DNA from 3 places in the Sodalis sp. RH22 genome. Region 3 is predicted to be linked to each of the others. Evidence: predicted binding sites of a transcription regulator. Region 3 holds the regulator's gene; each other region holds the start of a gene.
What was found. The regulator LexA, encoded in region 3, represses DNA repair genes until DNA is damaged. The targets are predictions, from matches to a motif close to TNCTGTATGTACATACAGNA.

Region 1 (5,713 bases), 1.5 Mb from region 3:
AGCCTGAGACAGTTTCTGGTTGTATTGTTCAGAACCGATACGGTCGGTATAGCCCAGAACGACAACAGAACCGTCTTTAGGATCCATCGAGCTCAGCTGGGAATACAGCTGATCCAGAGCCTGCTGGCCTTCAGGTTTCAACTGAGATTTGTTGAAGCCGAACAGCACGTCGGAACGCAGGGTAAAGTGTTTGGTCTGGACAACAGGAGCCGGTGCAGCGGCAGGAGCCGGTGCAGGAGCGGCAACTTCATCTTGACCGAAACGGTAGGAAACACCTACGCTCACGAGAGCATTGTCAGGACGGGCGCCAACGGTACCGGCATCACCGATATTGTTGGTCCACTGGTATTCCAGACGGGTTGCCCAGTTTTTGGTTACTGCGTATTCAAGACCTGCAGCCGCCAACGGAGAAACGCCAGTGTCGTTGTCGCTCAGACGACCACCGGCTCCATTAGCATAGTTAGCTTTGGAGTCAGCACGCCATACCATACCACCCAGACGGGTATAGATATCCAGGTCATCGTTAAGCGGGTAGCTCAGTTTAGTGGTCAACTGAATGCCCTGGGCTTTAAATGCACCGTTATCAACGCTGCCTTTATAGGCCATACGACCCAGCCAGTCATAACCCAGTTCAAACCCTAAGTAAGGGTTAGCCTGGTAACCAACAAAAGCACCTGCGCCGATTTGATCGTTGCGGGTTGGGCCATTGCCGATGCGGCTGTCATAACCGTTACCGTAGAACCCGGTATCGTGATACTGGGACCAGCCCAGTTTACCACCGGTGTACCAGGTGTTGTCTTTCGGAGCGGCTTGCGCTACGGTCGCGAAACCCGCCAGTGCCACTGCAAGTGCGATAGCTGTCTTTTTCATTTTTTGCGCCTCGTTATCATCCAAATAGGCAATGAGCTCTTAAAGCTAATTTAAATATTCCATTGCCAGTGTCCATGCTCTGGGTTTGTACATCGCCCTTAAAAGGCGTTATAGAGCAGCCCTGGCGAATTAAAGTCTACAACGAAGTAGGAAACTTACAAGTAAGATGTAGTAAGCCGCTAATAAAAAACAGCGTTTCATATAGGCTTTATTGATGATAGGGACGAAAAAAGTGATATCGCTTTAGGCGCCGTTGCGGGCGGGGAACCGCGTATATACTGGATTGTTCTGAGTTACAGGGGCGGAAATCACAAGATGCGACGCCCCTAATGAGATTAATCTTAAATTTACTTAATGATACAAAGTAGAATGAATCTTTAAGCCTGAAAACTGTCCAGATTTCCGGCAAACCTCATTTTGCGGGTACATGATGAACCCATAAGTGCCGCCATGCTGCGCTGCGTCACGCAGGCGAATTTTCTCATCCGCCGTCAATTCCGTCGGAAACCAGCCCAAAATGACGCTGTAATTCCCCGTCCAGAGTGCTTTCTCCATGGCGGCGACGGTATCGAACGCGGTGCGATGGCGCAACTGCACCATTTTTTCCAGGGGCAGGCCCGACTGTTCAAGCCAGGGGCGGCTCAATCTGCGAGACGACGTAAGCCAGAGCAGCCAGCGCGACTGCGTGCCCAGCAGACGCAGCAACGGCAACAGAATATTCCCCACAACCGGCTGATCCTCGAAATAAACCACTTCGCTGATAAAACCCTGCTCCGGACGGGCCGTCGTGCTGTCGATCGGCTGTTCACCCTGGCTTGGCTGCGTCCGAGAAGAATTGGCATGGTATTGAGTCTGCATTTTGTGTCCGCCCCTGTGTCACTGTATAAAAACACAGTATAGAGGTTTGGCGCGAAAATCAATCAAAAATTTAATGACCTTCGCAGAATTGCCACTTAATGATCGTCGCGCCGAGATTAAGTTGAAAACCGCTGGGAAAATACCGTATTTTTATGGGCTGTTGCGAATTTTGAGTAAGGAATCTCGCGGTCCACAACAAGGAGAAGTTCATGGAAGTACTACATAAATGCCGCATTGCACAGGCTAAAAACTGCTTTTCTCCCTTGGGTGATATTTCCACCCGTTCACAGTTCGGCGGGTACAGCATCGCCGCCGATAAAATCATGTTCGGCCTGATTCTGGACGGCGAACTGTACCTGCGCGGCACCCGGCAAAGCGAGCATATCTACCTCGGGCAGGGAATGAGCCGGCTGATTTATACCAAACGGGGCCTGCCGGTGGCGCTTAACTATTATCACGTCGATGAACGCCTGTGGGAAGACGTACACACGCTGCTGGACCTGGCGCGCCGCGCCATCGACGAGGCCAGGCAGGAAACGCGCATCAAGGCGGCCAGCTTGCGGTTAAAGGATTTGCCCAATATCGGGCAGGGTATCGAGCGCCTGTTATGGAAGGCCGGTATCAGGGATATCGATGCCTTGCGCTATTACGGCGCCAAAAGCAGCTATTTGAAACTGCGTAAAATCAAGCGGAACCTGGGCGTCACCGTGCTGCTCGCGCTGGAAGGGGCATTGTCCGGGCGCCACTATGCCGCGTTGCCCCAGGTCCAGCGCAGCGAGCTTCTGGACTGGTTTTCACGGCTCCCCTGCCGCTAGCAGCCGGTTAATGCATGCCGCCCGGCGGCGGCATGCGGCGCTATCACTGTTTTTCTATGTGCTGTTTACGCTCAATCAGTTCCGGCAGCAAATCAAGCAACAGGCTGATTTGCTGCAAAACCAGCTGTTCCCTGGCTTCCGGGTCCGGCAACAGCCGCTGGATGCGCGCGATAAGCCGTTCCCGTTCCTGTTCCACCCGCTGCGCGAAATGCTCCTGGCATTGCAGCGCGTCGTCCACATAACAGACGGCATCGTCCAGCACCGCCATCAGCGCCGGGTCAACAATGCGCTCCCGGTGCGCGCCAAGCGTCGAGATGTAGCTCAGCAGGGTGTGATTCAGGCACAACAGGCGAAACGCCGACTCCAGCAGCTCGCTGCGGGTTCTCGGCTCCGCCGCCATATTGGATACCACCGAGGCCAGCTCCGCGTCGCGGTTATGGGCATCCCGCCGCGCTACGCGGTATTCCAGGCGGTTATCCCTGCCCTGATGATACTGCACCAGAATGGCGTCAAGGTAGCGGCAGTTGGCCGCGAGGCTGTTGTTCACCACCACCGGCAGGCGGCGAAAACGCCAGTCCGGCCAGATAAAGCTGACCGCGGCCCAGGCGATGGCGCAGCCGACAAAGGTGTCGAACACCCGCGGCACCGCCACATCGAATCCCTCGCCCAGCAGGTTAAAACACAGCATCACCAGCAGGGTGATAAACATGGTCGCCTGGGCATATTGCACGTTGCGAAAGGCAAAAAACAGCGTACCGCTGACCACGATCAGGATCAGTTGACCTTCGATGGACGGGACAAAATAGAGGATCGGCAGGCCGATAAGGATACCCGCCAGCGTGCCGATTATCCTTAACGCCAGCCGGCGACGCGTCGCCTGGTAGTTGGGTTGGCAGACGAACAGGCTGGTCAGCAGGATCCAATAGCCGTAACGCATCCCGCTGAGCTGGATAAAGGCATAACCGACGCACAGCACCAGCGACATGCGCACGGCATGGCGAAACAGCGCCGAGTCCGGGCTCAGGTTGCGGCTGATGCGCATGCGGATATCGCTCCAGCCGGTCAGCTTATCGTCGGCCAGATTGTTCTCTTCCGGGCTGTTGCGGGCAACCGCCTGTTCCGACTCAATGGTGGACAACTGCGCGTCGATAGCGCGCAGGTTGTTCAGCAGATGTTTCAGCGCTTTTATCTGGCTGGGCGCCACGACACGGCCGATAGCGGCATCCAGATGACTGAAGGCGCGTTCGAAACGGCTGTCGTGCTGGTAGGTCTGGTGCAGCAGGATCGATTGTGATAGGGCTTCGCAGGCGCGCGCCTGCATCGCCAGCAGCCGCTGGAAGCGGAATAGCACGTCGCTGTAACGCAGCTGTTCGCGCAATTGCCGGTATTGCACATGGGACGAACTGGCCCGTTCATGAATATCCTGGGCCACAAAATAATAATGCAGCGTACGGCGGGTGCCGCGCTGGCCGCGATCGCCGCGCAGCCGGGTCAGCAGCGACGCTTTGGTTTGATTCAGCGCCTGCACCAGATTGCCGTTCGCCATCGCCACCTCGATAAGCGCGTCGTCGTCGTCGTCTTCGGTATCCGGGTCGAACAGGTTGGCCTTGGCATCAAGATAGTGCGCCAGGTGGCTATAACAACGGGCCAGGTTATCCTGCAATGGCCGGATGGGAAACAGCAGATGGCCGAACAAGGTCAGCAGGTTGTACCAGATGGCGCCCGTCAGCAGTAACGCCGGCTGCAGATACCAAGTCTGGTACATGGCGGCCCCCAACATGGTATACACGGCGATCAAGAGCGCGCCGAACGCGATGGTGGCGTAACGCTGTCCGAGTGCGCCCAAAAGAATAAAACCGCAGGTGGAGCCGGCCAGGCCGATACCGAATAGCCAGGGATAAGGAAACAACAGTTCAATCGATACCGCGGCGATGAAAAAACTCACCAGGGTGATAAGCAGATTGCGCAGCCGGCCGCTTAGGCGATCGTCGAGATCCGCCAGCGCCGCGGCAACCACGCCAAGGGTAAGGGGAATGGTGAGCGTGGCCATATCCAGCCACCACGGCAGCGCCGCCGCGCCGCTCAACGCAATAAAAATCCGCAGGTTGTAGCGCCAGCGGCTGCTGAAGGCAAAACGCCGCAAGCCCGGTGCAAATGTCAGCACACTGTATCCCACACTCTATCCTTATGATGGCTTCAACGGTAGAAACGGCGGTCCGGATGCGCACGCAACTGCTCAGCAAGCTCGACGGGAACCACACGGCGTCCCACCGGCCATAGGGCGATAACGGCCAGCTTAAAATTGGCGATGCCCGGGGGAATGCCGATAATCGTCAGGCATTGCGCAATGCCGGTAAGAATATGCGACAGGCACAACCACCAGCCGAACAGGACAAACCACACCACGTTAAGCAGCGTGCCGCCCGATGACAGTACCGCGCTGCGGTTTTCCGGGTAAAGTTCATCCACATGCACGGCGGTATTGCCGAAAGGCAGCAGGGAGAGTTTGGTTATCTCCCAGCAGGAGCGGGTAAAAGGCAAGCTGAAGATCAGCACCACGCTGAGCACGGTGGCCAGAAGCCACGCCAGCGTGGTAAAAAAACCACCTAAAACAAAGTTCAGAATATTAAGTAAAGTACGCATAGTCCCCAAAGTGTCAATTCACAATTCTGTTATTAAAACCGTTTATCCCGACAGGATAACGGTTATTCTACCCTGATTTCCAGGCTGGAGCAGAACAAGTTAAAATGGGTACACTACGTCCCGACGCATAAACGATACGGAACCCGGGCATACCTTTATGGAACTGAAATCCACCTCGTTCGGCAAGCACCTCGCCCAGCATCCCTACAACCGGGTGCGGCTGCTCCATGCCGGCGTCGAGGTCAGCGGCGATAAGCATCAATACCTGATTCCTTTCAACCAAATCGTCGCCATCCATTGCAAGCGGGGTATCGTCTGGGGAGAACTGGAGTTTGTGCTGCCGCAGGACAAGGTGGTGCGCCTGCATGGCACCGAATGGCAGGAGACGCAGCGCTTTCACCATTATCTGCAGAAGGCCTGGCAGGAATGGAGCCGCGAGATGAGCGGCATCTGCGCCACCGTCCTGCATCAGCAGATCACCGCCATCGAGCAGGCGACCTCCCGGGACAGCTGGTTTGCGCTGCATC
Region 2 (5,713 bases), 180 kb from region 3:
AATCCTGGCCGGTGCTGGGGTTGCCGGAATAATCATTGGGTTTGCCCTTCAGAAGTCGCTTGTCAACCTGTTTGCCGGAATTCAGATAGCTTTTACGCAACCTATAAAAATTGATGATGCTGTAGTCGTCGAAAATGAATGGGGCTGGATAGAGGAGATAAATCTGACTTATGTCGTTGTGCGTATCTGGGACCTTCGTCGACTGGTCCTGCCCATCACATACTTTACAGAAAATCCTTTCCAGAACTGGACGCGTAATAACGCACAGATATTAGGCTCTGTTTTTCTTTACCTCGATTATTCCATGCCATTAGATCCTCTCCGTAAGCATTTTGAAAAAGTCCTCAGTGAAACAAAACTCTGGGATCAACAGACTCAGGTGCTCCAGGTAACCGAAACTACTGACAAAACCATGACCATCAGATTATTGATGACTGCACAGAATTCCCCCATCGCCTGGGATTTACGCTGCCACGTGCGGGAAAAAATGATTGAGTTCATTCAGCAAAATTATCCGCAGAGCCTTCCTCACGTGAGGGCTACACTGACCGATTCGGTGTTTGATCGTCCGAAAGATCAGTAGTTAATCGTTTTCATTTTTTCTGTATACCGTGGAACGTACAGATACTTTAAGCGTGCTGCGTGAGCACCAGGACAACTGAGCTTCCGCTCCTCGCTCAAAGCAGCTGGTCAACTTCGCTTTATTCCCTGCTTAATGAGGCTTTGCGGCTGACCTGCAGGCTATGTGAGGCGAACCGCAGGACCCATTAAACGGCCTGCGCCAATATCCGGACATCTTTCGCCGTTCGCTGTAGAGTGATAATCGCATGTGTCTGGGCAGCTATATGGATGGCCGCTAAAGACAATGAGCTACCCGAAGCGGTGAAAATAGCCAGGAGTCGGCCCGATCTCAGCTTGTTTGATGAGTTAAACCAAAGTTATCGAACTGCTGGCCTGCTCCCGGCATAATGGGAAGCCAATGATTTATTGGTGAGTTTAAACTGATTTAACGTCAGCGAGTTATAAGGAAAACACATGATCGATACACATGCGGTTCTTACCGTGCTGCTGATTTATCTCGCTGGCGTGGTGATACCCGGGCCAAACTTTGTCGCCGTGGTGCATAAAGCGGTCGCTTCCACGCGCTCGGCCGCCCTTGCGCTGGTTGCTGGCATTGTGGTGGTCAACCTATTATGGGCAAGTTGCGCTATCGGCGGAATCGGTTTGCTATTTGCCGCATTCCCTTGGGTTGCGCTGATTGTGAAAATATTAGGGGCAGGATATCTGCTGTGGTTTGGCTTACGCCTTATCCTCAATGCGGGAAGCCAACCCGTTGCGAACGAAAATGCCGTATTGCCAGGTCATTTCCGCCAATCCTTTGTTCAGGGCGTGATGACTAATATCGGTAATCCGAAATCCATGGCTTTTTACGCCGCCATATTCTCTACTGCCGCTCCGGCGCATGTTTCTGCGGGCACCTTTATCGCCATGCTCAGCGTTGTCGGCATCATTGCATCACTCTGGTACGGAGCGGTTGCCATCACCCTTTCTCAACCACGCATTTCTTCCGCCTATCAGCGGGCCAAAAAAGTCATTGATAGGCTTTGCGGCGGGTTGATCATACTGTTAGGGATCAGGCAGATTATTAATTAATCAGCCAAAATTATCCCTGCAGCAGCTTAACCAGTAAAGCAACGTTATAAAATGCATCTTTAACCGGAGCGGCACCGGGCATGGCCCTACCCCAATATTCTGCTCCACCCAGAACTGGAAATCCGGCATGATAAATCCATGCCGTTGACGGAGGTGAGGCCGATGAAAAAATCCCGCTACACCGCAAGGCGTTATCACTCACGGCGCTGTTCTGTATTGGGGTACTTCCCGCAGGGGATCAGGCTGCTTTTACCGCTCTGATTTTTTTTGTGCCGGCATCAGCATTACCATCGGTTTCCATGCTTTCCGATTCATCTGCGGGAGCCTGAGCGCCGATGGCTTCCGGCAATTTGCTGGTGCGCAGTATATGCTGGACGTCGTCTTTATGCTCGGCCAAATAAAGACCCAGCTTTTCAGCCTGCGGTTCATCCAACGGCATCCCACTGGTCAACAACCAGTCGCTGAACGCTTCAGCCATATCGAGCATCTTGTCGTAGGCCTCCGCTTCTTTCTTACTGGCAAATGTCATTTTCTCTTCACCCTTTCTGACGACCACATATTTTGTTTCAATAGCCATAACCGCCTCCAATACTGTAATTATAGCCAGTATATCAGCAAGTGTCGCTCATCGTCCACCACACTTTCAACGGCTGTATGTGCTGTAATCCATTCCCATTAAACAAGTCTTGCTGGTCTCATGCCGGGAGCCATGCAAGCCGCTATGTGATTTATCTGCCGCTGGAATACTCAACCAGCAGCAACTTACGCGCATCTTTGCGCAATAACGGCAACTGCTGCTCCCGGGCAGGTGAAACGGCGAAACCGTAACGCTGGTGGAAACGTGCTGCTTTATTATCCCGGTTTTGAGCGCGATGTCTTGCTGGGTCAGGTACATAGCCTTGCGTGCCGTCTTGACATCCGCGCCGTATCAACCGAACTGCCGCGCCCAGTGGTCCGCCAGCGCGATATCCTTTTCCGCCGGCAAGCCGCTTATGCCGATTGCGCCCACCAGGGCGCCGTTTATCACGATCGGCACGCCGCCGGGCATTGGCAATAAGGCGGCGTCATTGAGCATGCGCATATCCAGGGAACCGTTTTTCACCTCCTCCGACACCAGACGGGTACTGCGCCTGAGCATCAGCGCAGTATAGGCTTTACGTTGCGCCAACAGCCGCGGCAAAGGCGGACAGGAGTGATGGGCGCCAAAGGCCGCCAATTCGCCGTGAACGCCCACCACGGCCACCGCCAGCCCAGTGGTGGCGGGATCCAGCGAAGCCGAGGCGATGATTTCGGCGACTTTACCGATAGCCACCTTATCCTGCAGGATATAACGCGCGGCAAGGCCGGCAGGTTCATTGGCCATGCGCGATACCCTCCCGGATAGTGTCATTGAGCACGCCCAGCTCGTGTTTTTGCCGGTCCGTCAAGGGAACGAACGGCTCCCGCACCGGCCCGAGGTCCTCCAGGCCAAGGCCCGTCATATACTTCGCCGACTGAAAGATCCCCCGCGCCACCATAAATTCGACGGCATTGTTAATCTGCAGCTGGATTTCCCGCGCCCGGTTGAGCTCGCCCCGCCGGAATAAGTCGCGAATGGCCAAAAACCGCTCGGGCTGCAGATTGACCGTGGTGCCGATGGTGGCGGTCGCGCCGGCCGATAGCGCCGACAGGTAGATCTCATCAAAGCCGTTGAAAAAAACCTTGCCGGGATATTTTGCCGCCATGCGCTCCAGGGAATAGAGGTTGTGCGAGGTATGCTTCACCCCCAGCACCTGTTCATCGGTTAATAACGCGTCGGCGGTTTCCTCGTCAAGTTCAACCGAAGTGAATTGCGGGATATTATAGACAATCACCGGCAGCGATATGGCCGCAAGCACCCGCCGGTAATACGCGATGATCTCTTTTTTGGAGAATTTGTAATAATAAGGGGGCACCAGCGATACCGCGTCGGCGCCATCCTGTTCCGCCTGCCGGGCCAGAGAGACCGCGTCAGCGGTCCTCACCGTACCGACATGGGAGATCACCGGCACCCGGCCTTTCACCTGCGCCGCCAGGACGCGCAGCAGCTGTGCCCGTTCCTCCATGCCCAGGAGCGGGCCCTCCCCGGAAGATCCGCAGCAATAAAATCCCTCCACTCCGCGCTCGAGCTGATGTTCCACCACCTTCGCCAGCACATCGTAATTGACGGATTCATCCTCATGCATCGGTGTGACCAGCGCTGAAATGACCCCCCGGTATTTATCCCACCCGCCGCGCTTTACCATGCCGTCCATCCTCCGTCCACCACCACATTGGCGCCGGTCATATACACTGACGCGTCGGAAAGGAGAAACACGATAGTGCCGTTATATTCATCTTCATTGGCCATGCGGCCGATGGGCATGCGGGCGATATAATTTTTCTGGAACCGCGGATCCTGATCCGGTCGCGCCACGCCGGAGATGGTCAGCGTATTGACCCGGATACCGTCCCGGCCCCAGTAGGTGGCGCAATAACGGGTAAAATTGTACAGTCCCGATTTGGCCGCGGAATAGGCGACCGGCTTGATGAAGGGCACGCCGGTATCCTCTTTTTTGTAGCTGTAGATATCCTGCACCGGCGACACCACGCCGTAGATCGATCCGACATTGATGATGGATCCCTTTTTCCCCGCCGCTTTCATCCTGGCGCCTACCTGCTGGGTCGCCAGAAATGTGCCCACCAGGTTGACCTCCACCACTTTACGGAAGACGTCCACGGGGAACTGCTCAAAGGGGCCGGAGACCTCCGGCGGCGCGCTGGGCTGGGTATCGATGCCGGCATTATTCACCAGCCCGTCTGGTACGCCCCATTGCCGCTCGATATCATCCAGCGCACGATTGATACTGCCGCTGTCGGTGATATCAACCTGATAAAACGCCAGGCGCGGGGATTCCCGCTGCTCGCCGAACACCTTCAGCAGCCGTTCTTCAGCGATGTTCTGCGCGAAAACCGCCACCCTGGCCTGCCGTTTATGCAGCTCCTTGACATATTGGGCGCCCAGTTGCCCCAGGCCGCCGGTCACGACGATAATCTTATCTTTGACGGAAAATAAGGTATCTTCCATATGCATCTCCTGCTATCGAGTGATGACGTTATATTTTGTGGGCATGCAAATAGTCTCTGTCCAAAATGATGCCGTGACCGGCCCGCTCGCTGGGAACGTAGTACCCGTCCACCTCCTCGCCGGCGGATAATACGATGCGCAGATCTTTCCAGCGTCCGCCGTCGGTGACTTCCGCATAGGACACATTGGGCACCGCGGCCAGCAGGCTGGCGCTCAGTTCCAGGACGAAATGCGGCGTCATCGGCAGGTTATGCGCGCGGGCGACCGTCGCGACATCCAGGTATCCGGTGATACCGCCGACGCGCCCCAGGTCGGCCTGGACAAAATCCACGGAACCGTTGTCGATATATTGGCTGAACTGGCTGAGATTATAGACATTCTCGCCCAGGGCAATCGGCGTGCTGGTCCTCTCGCGCAGCTGTTTATGGCCGGCGATATTGTCCGACGGCAGCGGCTCCTCAATCCACAGCAGGTTCAACGGATCAAACAGCTTGAATGCCCGCAGGGCTTGGGGGAAATTCCATCCCTGATTGGCATCCACCGCCAGAGGGAATCCCGGCACGGCTTCCTGGATTTTGATTAAGCGCTCGACATCCTCTTCCAGGTCGGGTTTACCCACCTTGACCTTGGCCGCGAGGTACCCCTTCGATTTCCAGCGGCGCACCTGTTCGATCACCTCCTCCACCGACATGTGCAGGTTGATGCCGCTGCCATACAACGGCACGCGATCGCGCACCCGTCCGAGCAAGTCGATGAGAGGCACATTCAGCGTTTTGCCCAGCAAATCCCAGTAGGCGATATCCAGGGCGGAAAGCGCATGGGTGGTGACGCCGGCGCCGCCGACATCGTGAATATATTTGTAACTGCGATCCCAGAGCGCGCGCGGCGACAAGCGCTGTCCGATAACATCCGGGATGATTTCCTTGATCAAGGCCGAAATGGTGGCGCCGCACCAGCCGGAAGTGTGGCTGAAGC
Region 3 (5,713 bases):
ACCATTTCATCCCAATACCTCCCCAAGTGATTTACAAAGCGATCATAATCATTTATCACATGATCTTAATTCAAATTTATCCAGCCATGCTGATAAAAGGTTGAAAAATGATAAATCGATATAGACAGTAATTTTTATATTTTAATATTCCCCTATGTCATTTTTTATCCGAATCCTTTTTATTTCAGGATGAATCTAATTGCAGATATTATTATGACAGTATTTATACTCGATCCTTGCACTTATACTAAATGCGCGCTTAAAAGCTCATTGTCGGCAAGCGGTATCAAAGGCGCCATTCGCGATGTGGACAATATCAGCACGTTGCGAATGAGATGCAAAAACGCCAATCCTTCGATAGTTTTTATTAATCAAAACTCTTATCAGTATCAAGGTGATGGAGAAGGATTAAAATCCATTATTGACGAACGGCCTTTGACGCTTTTTTTTATTTTCATTGGTAATGAGAATATTAAGTTCCATGATTTCGTGCCAATCAGGGACAATGTGATTATTTTATCAAAATTTATAAAGATCAGCACATTGTTAATGATAATCCGTTACTTTATGGACACCAAAGCCTGGCGCAATGACGATTCCGCCATCGGGTTCTCTCCGCTGCGTTTTAGCAAGACCGAAGTAGAAATTTTAACCATGTGGATGTCAGGTTATGACACCATGTATATCTGTACCCAATTGCACATTAAAGAAAAAACGCTTTCTTCTCACAAAATAAATATTAAGCGGAAAACCAAGGCCAGTAATAAACAGGTGATATACCATTTAATTGCTATTGCCAACAGCGTCACAGATAGTATCAATATCCGTTATCCCGTTTGCTGAAAACCAGCGGCTCCGTTCGAACGCCACAGCTAAAGAAACCTGCCCCCGATCCCCGTCCCCTCACCCTTTTGCCGGTGACAATATGGGTTAAAACACGCCAATATTCGGCGTTTTTCCGCCTTCATGATAAGATAGAGGGCGGAAATCAGCAGTGGGGGAAACGCTATGAATACCACCGATCAGTCTCAATTGCTCAGCCAGGCTGAACAATTATGTGAGCAACGCAACGTGCGCCTGACGCCACAGCGACTTGAAGTGTTGCGCCTGATGACACAGCAGGATGGCGCGATCAGTGCTTACGACCTGCTTGATCTGCTGCGGGCGACGGAACCGCAGGCAAAGCCGCCGACAATTTACCGCGCGCTGGATTTCCTTCTGGAACAAGGTTTTATCCATAGAGTGGAATCCACTAACAGCTTTGTTCTTTGCCACCATTTTGAGCAGCCCAGTCACACCTCCGCCTTCTTTATCTGCGATCGCTGCGGCCAGGTGACTGAACAATCAACCGAAGGCATTGAAGATATTTTGCAAAAAATGGCGCAAGCCACGGGTTTCGCCATGCGCCATAATGTCGTCGAGGCACACGGATTTTGTACCTTATGCGCCGAAGTGCAAGCTTGTGACAATCCCCAGGACTGCGGACACGATCATAGCGTAGCGATAAAGAAACGCTAGCGTCCCATTTTGGCTTTTACAAGAACCCGGGAGCAAATGACGTTTATTATGGCTGAAGTGAGATAACGCGTTTGGTTAATACATTGGAGAGGCGGCAAAACAGGGGAATGCTGATAGGATCATATAAAATAGGTGGTACGTCCTTGTACCTTTGGGTAGGAACACTTAAGGAAGCCATAACCGCACAGTGAATATGCATTAGTCATGATTTCCAAAAATCATTACCAACGATATTTGTTACGTGTTTCCCAGTCCTTTACTTCCGTTTCCGCGGCTTCTTTGCCGTAACCGTAACGTTCCTGGATCTTACCGATTAACTGATCGCGTTTACCTTCAACTACCGTCAGATCATCGTCAGTAAGCTTACCCCATTGTTCTTTCATTTTACCTTTGAACTGTTTCCAATTACCGCTGGCTTCATCTTTGTTCATCGGAGTTCTCCTTGGTTATCGGTTTCTCAGTCAACATCTGCCACTCCAGGTTTTGTTAGCGCATAGCGAGGACACGTATTGCGTCCCAAAACCTGCATGTCATAAGTTAACCCTATGTCTAAAGTATAGCAGGGGATTTGGCATAAGGTTTATTCAGCAGATGATTAGACCATATTGGCAGGGTTATAAACGCCGTATGGGCTATAAGGTGAAATAAAACAGTAGGTAGAAGGTATCAGCCCGTACACCGCTAATTGTAACTAAATATAAATACCGCTAGCGGCAGCGGACGCGCCGCGGCACTTTTATGGCGGCGAACCCGCATTCCGCGTCGCCGGTTATCCGCCATAAAATTCTCGCTGACGCGGGATAAGGGATATTCAGGATGCCATGGAGCACCGTGAGTTAAATCCAGTTGCCGTTGCGGATAACGCCGACCGCTAAACCTTCGATGGACATTTCCTGCTCGCGCAAATCGACAATAATGGGCGAAAACTCGCTGTTTTCCGGTAGCAACTCAACGATGTTACCGTGTCTTTTCAGGCGTTTTACCGTGACCTCGTCATTGATTCGCGCCACCACGACCTGACCATTATGGGCATCCTGGGTTTTATGCACCGCCAGCAGATCGCCGTCCATGATGCCGATATCCTTCATGGACATGCCGCTGACACGCAGCAGGAAATCCGCGTGGGGCTTAAACAGATCGGGATCGATCTGGTAATGGCTTTCGATATGCTGTTCGGCCAGCAGGGGTTCTCCGGCGGCCACGCGGCCGATCAGCGGCAGGCCGGTTTCTTCTTCTATCAATAACCGGATGCCGCGCGAGGCGCCGGAAACGATTTCAATGGCGCCCTTGCGCGCCAGCGCCTTAAGGTGCTCTTCGGCGGCGTTAGGGGATTTAAATCCCAGACGATGCGCGATTTCCGCCCGGGTCGGCGGCATGCCGGTTTGCGCAAGATGATCGCGGATGAGGTCAAATACCTCTTGTTGTCTGGCGGTTAATGCTTTCATTCCGTCCCCTGTTTGTTTATACAGTCTTTCTGTGAGTATATACAGGTCCGCAGCAATTGAAAACCACAAGCGTTGCAAAATGTGATAAAACCCTGCCGACGACCGGCCGCGCCGGCCATTTTAAGGAATATACCGCCATAACAGCGTTATCCACACGAACAGCGCCAAAACAATGGCCAGGGTCACCGCCGCCGAGCCCAGGTCCTTCGCCCGGCCAGAAAGTGGATGCAGCTCCGGCCCGATGCGATCCACCACCGCTTCAATAGCACTATTCACGATCTCAACGATCAGCACCAGCCATACCGAACCGATCAATAAAATCCGCGCCACGGGTTCTGGCTCCAGGTAACAGGCAAGGGCAATCGCCACCACGGCAACCACCACTTCCTGGCGAAAAGCGGCTTCATGCCGCCAGGCGGCGCGATATCCTTTTATGGAATAGCCCATGGCGTTAAAGATGCGCCGAAGTCCGTTGGTTTGGTTTGCCATAATTTTGCGCGCTAAAGAAAAATTGTGCCTATATTACCGTTTCTTCTCGTTCGCATCACCACAGATCTGTCGCGCGGTTTCTGGTATTCTTGTGGCGCAATGCTAACAAGAGGCTTCACGAAGATATGTCAGGCTGGCGTACTATTTATTATACGTTGTTGAATTTACCGCTCAGGCTACTGGTGCGGAGTAAAGCCATTCCCGCCAATCCCCGGCAAGAAGCCGGCTTGGACCCGCTGCGGCCAATGATGTATGTTTTGCCCTATAACTCCAAGACGGACCTGCTCACCCTGCGCGCGCAATGTCTGCAACTTGGGTTGTCCGATCCGCTGATACCACTGGAGATCGACGGCGTCGTCTTGCCGCGCTACGTCTTTATCCACGATGGCCCCCGTATTTTTCGCTATTTTTCCGAAAAACTGGAATCCGTGAAGCTGTTTCACGATTATCTGGATTTACATCGCAATAATCCGCAGCTTGATGTCCAGATGGTGCCGGTATCCGTTATGTTCGGACGATCGCCCGGCCGTGAAGCGCAGCAGAACCAGCCGGCGCCCCAGTTGCGCCTCCTCAATGGTTTCCAGAAGTTTATCGCCGTCTTGTGGTTGGGGCGCGACAGCTTTGTGCGTTTTTCCCGTCCGCTGTCCATGCGCTATATGGCGACCGAGCATGGCACCGATAAAACCATCGCGCAGAAGCTGGCACGCGTCGCCATGATTCATTTTGCCCGCCAACGCCTGGTGGCTGTGGGGCCGCGGCTGCCTGTCCGCCAGGATTTATTCAATAAGCTGCTGGCGTCCAAGGCGATTGAAAAAGCCGTGGAGGACGAAGCCCGCGCCAAAAAAATCTCGACTGATAAAGCGCAGCAAAACGCCATCGAGCTGATGGAAGAAATTGCGGCGGATTTTTCCTATGAAGCCGTGCGCTTGTCGGATCGGGTATTAAGCTGGACCTGGAACCGGCTATACCAGGGCCTGCACGTGCGCAATGCCGAACGCGTCCGGCAACTGGCCGAGGACGGCCATGAGATTGTCTATGTGCCCTGTCACCGCAGCCATATGGATTATCTGCTGCTGTCCTATGTCCTGTATCATCAGGGGCTGGTGCCGCCGCATATCGCCGCCGGCATTAACCTGAACTTCTGGCCGGCGGGTCCGATTTTTCGTCGGCTGGGCGCGTTTTTTATCCGGCGTACCTTCAAGGGCAATAAACTTTACTCCACCATATTCCGCGAATATCTGGGTGAGTTATTTACCCGGGGTTATTCGGTGGAATATTTTATGGAAGGCGGGCGGTCGCGTACCGGGCGCCTGCTCGATCCCAAGACCGGCACATTGACCATGACCATCCAGGCAATGCTGCGCGGCGGCAACCGGCCTATTACGCTGGTGCCCATCTATGTCGGCTATGAACATGTTATGGAAGTGGCGACCTACGCCAAGGAATTACGGGGCGCCACCAAGGAAAAAGAAGGCTTTGTGCAGATGGTGCGCGGTTTACGTAAGTTACGCAACCTGGGACAGGGTTATGTCAATTTTGGCGAGCCGCTGTCGTTAAGCGCCTATCTTAACCAGCAGGTACCGCACTGGCGTGATTCCATCGACCCCATCGAAGCCCAGCGTCCCGGCTGGCTGGCGCCGGCGGTGGATGACATCGCCGCGAAAATCATGGTGCGCATTAATAACGCCGCGGCGGCAAACGCCATCAACCTGTGTTCCACGGTGTTGCTGGCCTCCCGCCAGCGTTCGTTAACCCGCGAGCAGCTTTTGCAGCAGTTGGCCTGCTATCTGGAACTGATGCGCAATGTGCCCTACGCCGATGACGTCACGGTGCCGGACACCACGGCGCAGGACCTGTTGGAGCATGCCCTGGCGATGAACAAATTCAGCGTCGAGCAGGATACCATTGGCGATATCATCTACCTGTCCCGCGAGCAGGCGGTACTGATGACCTATTACCGCAATAATATCCAGCATCTGTTTATCCTGCCCGCGTTGGTCGCCAGTATCATTATCGGCCATCCCGGCATCGATCGCGCGCAGCTGGCACGCCGTATCGATTTGCTTTACCCACTGATGAAAGCCGAGCTGTTCATGCGCTACGAGACGTCGCAGCTCGGCCCGGTCATCGACGCGCTCATCGGGGAACTGTCGCGCCAGGAGCTGATTGCCGAGCGCGAGGGGCGGTTGTTCTTGAACCCTCCGCAATCATTTACCTTGCAACTGCTGGCGGCGGGCGTGCGCGAGACATTGCAACGGTAT

Region 1: the regulator LexA is predicted to act here: its motif matches at 1,748-1,767, upstream of sulA (SOS-induced cell division inhibitor SulA).
Region 2: the regulator LexA is predicted to act here: its motif matches at 2,243-2,262, upstream of ACL2XN_RS17135 (YebG family protein).

Annotation. Positions count from the first base shown of each region.
Region 1 is NZ_CP178731.1:2,052,857-2,058,569, reverse strand. It holds gene ompA (porin OmpA) at 1-870, opposite strand, end outside; gene sulA (SOS-induced cell division inhibitor SulA) at 1,222-1,728, opposite strand; gene ACL2XN_RS09380 (TfoX/Sxy family DNA transformation protein) at 1,938-2,543, shown strand; gene yccS (YccS family putative transporter) at 2,587-4,707, opposite strand; gene ACL2XN_RS09370 (YccF domain-containing protein) at 4,740-5,186, opposite strand; gene helD (DNA helicase IV) at 5,344-5,713, shown strand, end outside.
Region 2 is NZ_CP178731.1:3,769,451-3,775,163, forward strand. It holds gene ACL2XN_RS17125 (mechanosensitive ion channel family protein) at 1-583, shown strand, start outside; gene ACL2XN_RS17130 (LysE family translocator) at 1,036-1,653, shown strand; gene ACL2XN_RS17135 (YebG family protein) at 1,892-2,230, opposite strand; gene ACL2XN_RS17140 (GlcG/HbpS family heme-binding protein) at 2,582-3,016, opposite strand; gene ACL2XN_RS17145 (dihydrodipicolinate synthase family protein) at 3,006-3,917, opposite strand; gene ACL2XN_RS17150 (SDR family oxidoreductase) at 3,911-4,738, opposite strand; gene ACL2XN_RS17155 (mandelate racemase/muconate lactonizing enzyme family protein) at 4,767-5,713, opposite strand, start outside.
Region 3 is NZ_CP178731.1:3,593,090-3,598,802, forward strand. It holds gene rcsA (transcriptional regulator RcsA) at 214-843, shown strand; gene zur (zinc uptake transcriptional repressor Zur) at 1,009-1,518, shown strand; gene ACL2XN_RS16335 (CsbD family protein) at 1,740-1,949, opposite strand; gene lexA (transcriptional repressor LexA) at 2,355-2,963, opposite strand; gene ACL2XN_RS16345 (diacylglycerol kinase) at 3,084-3,452, opposite strand; gene plsB (glycerol-3-phosphate 1-O-acyltransferase PlsB) at 3,578-5,713, shown strand, end outside.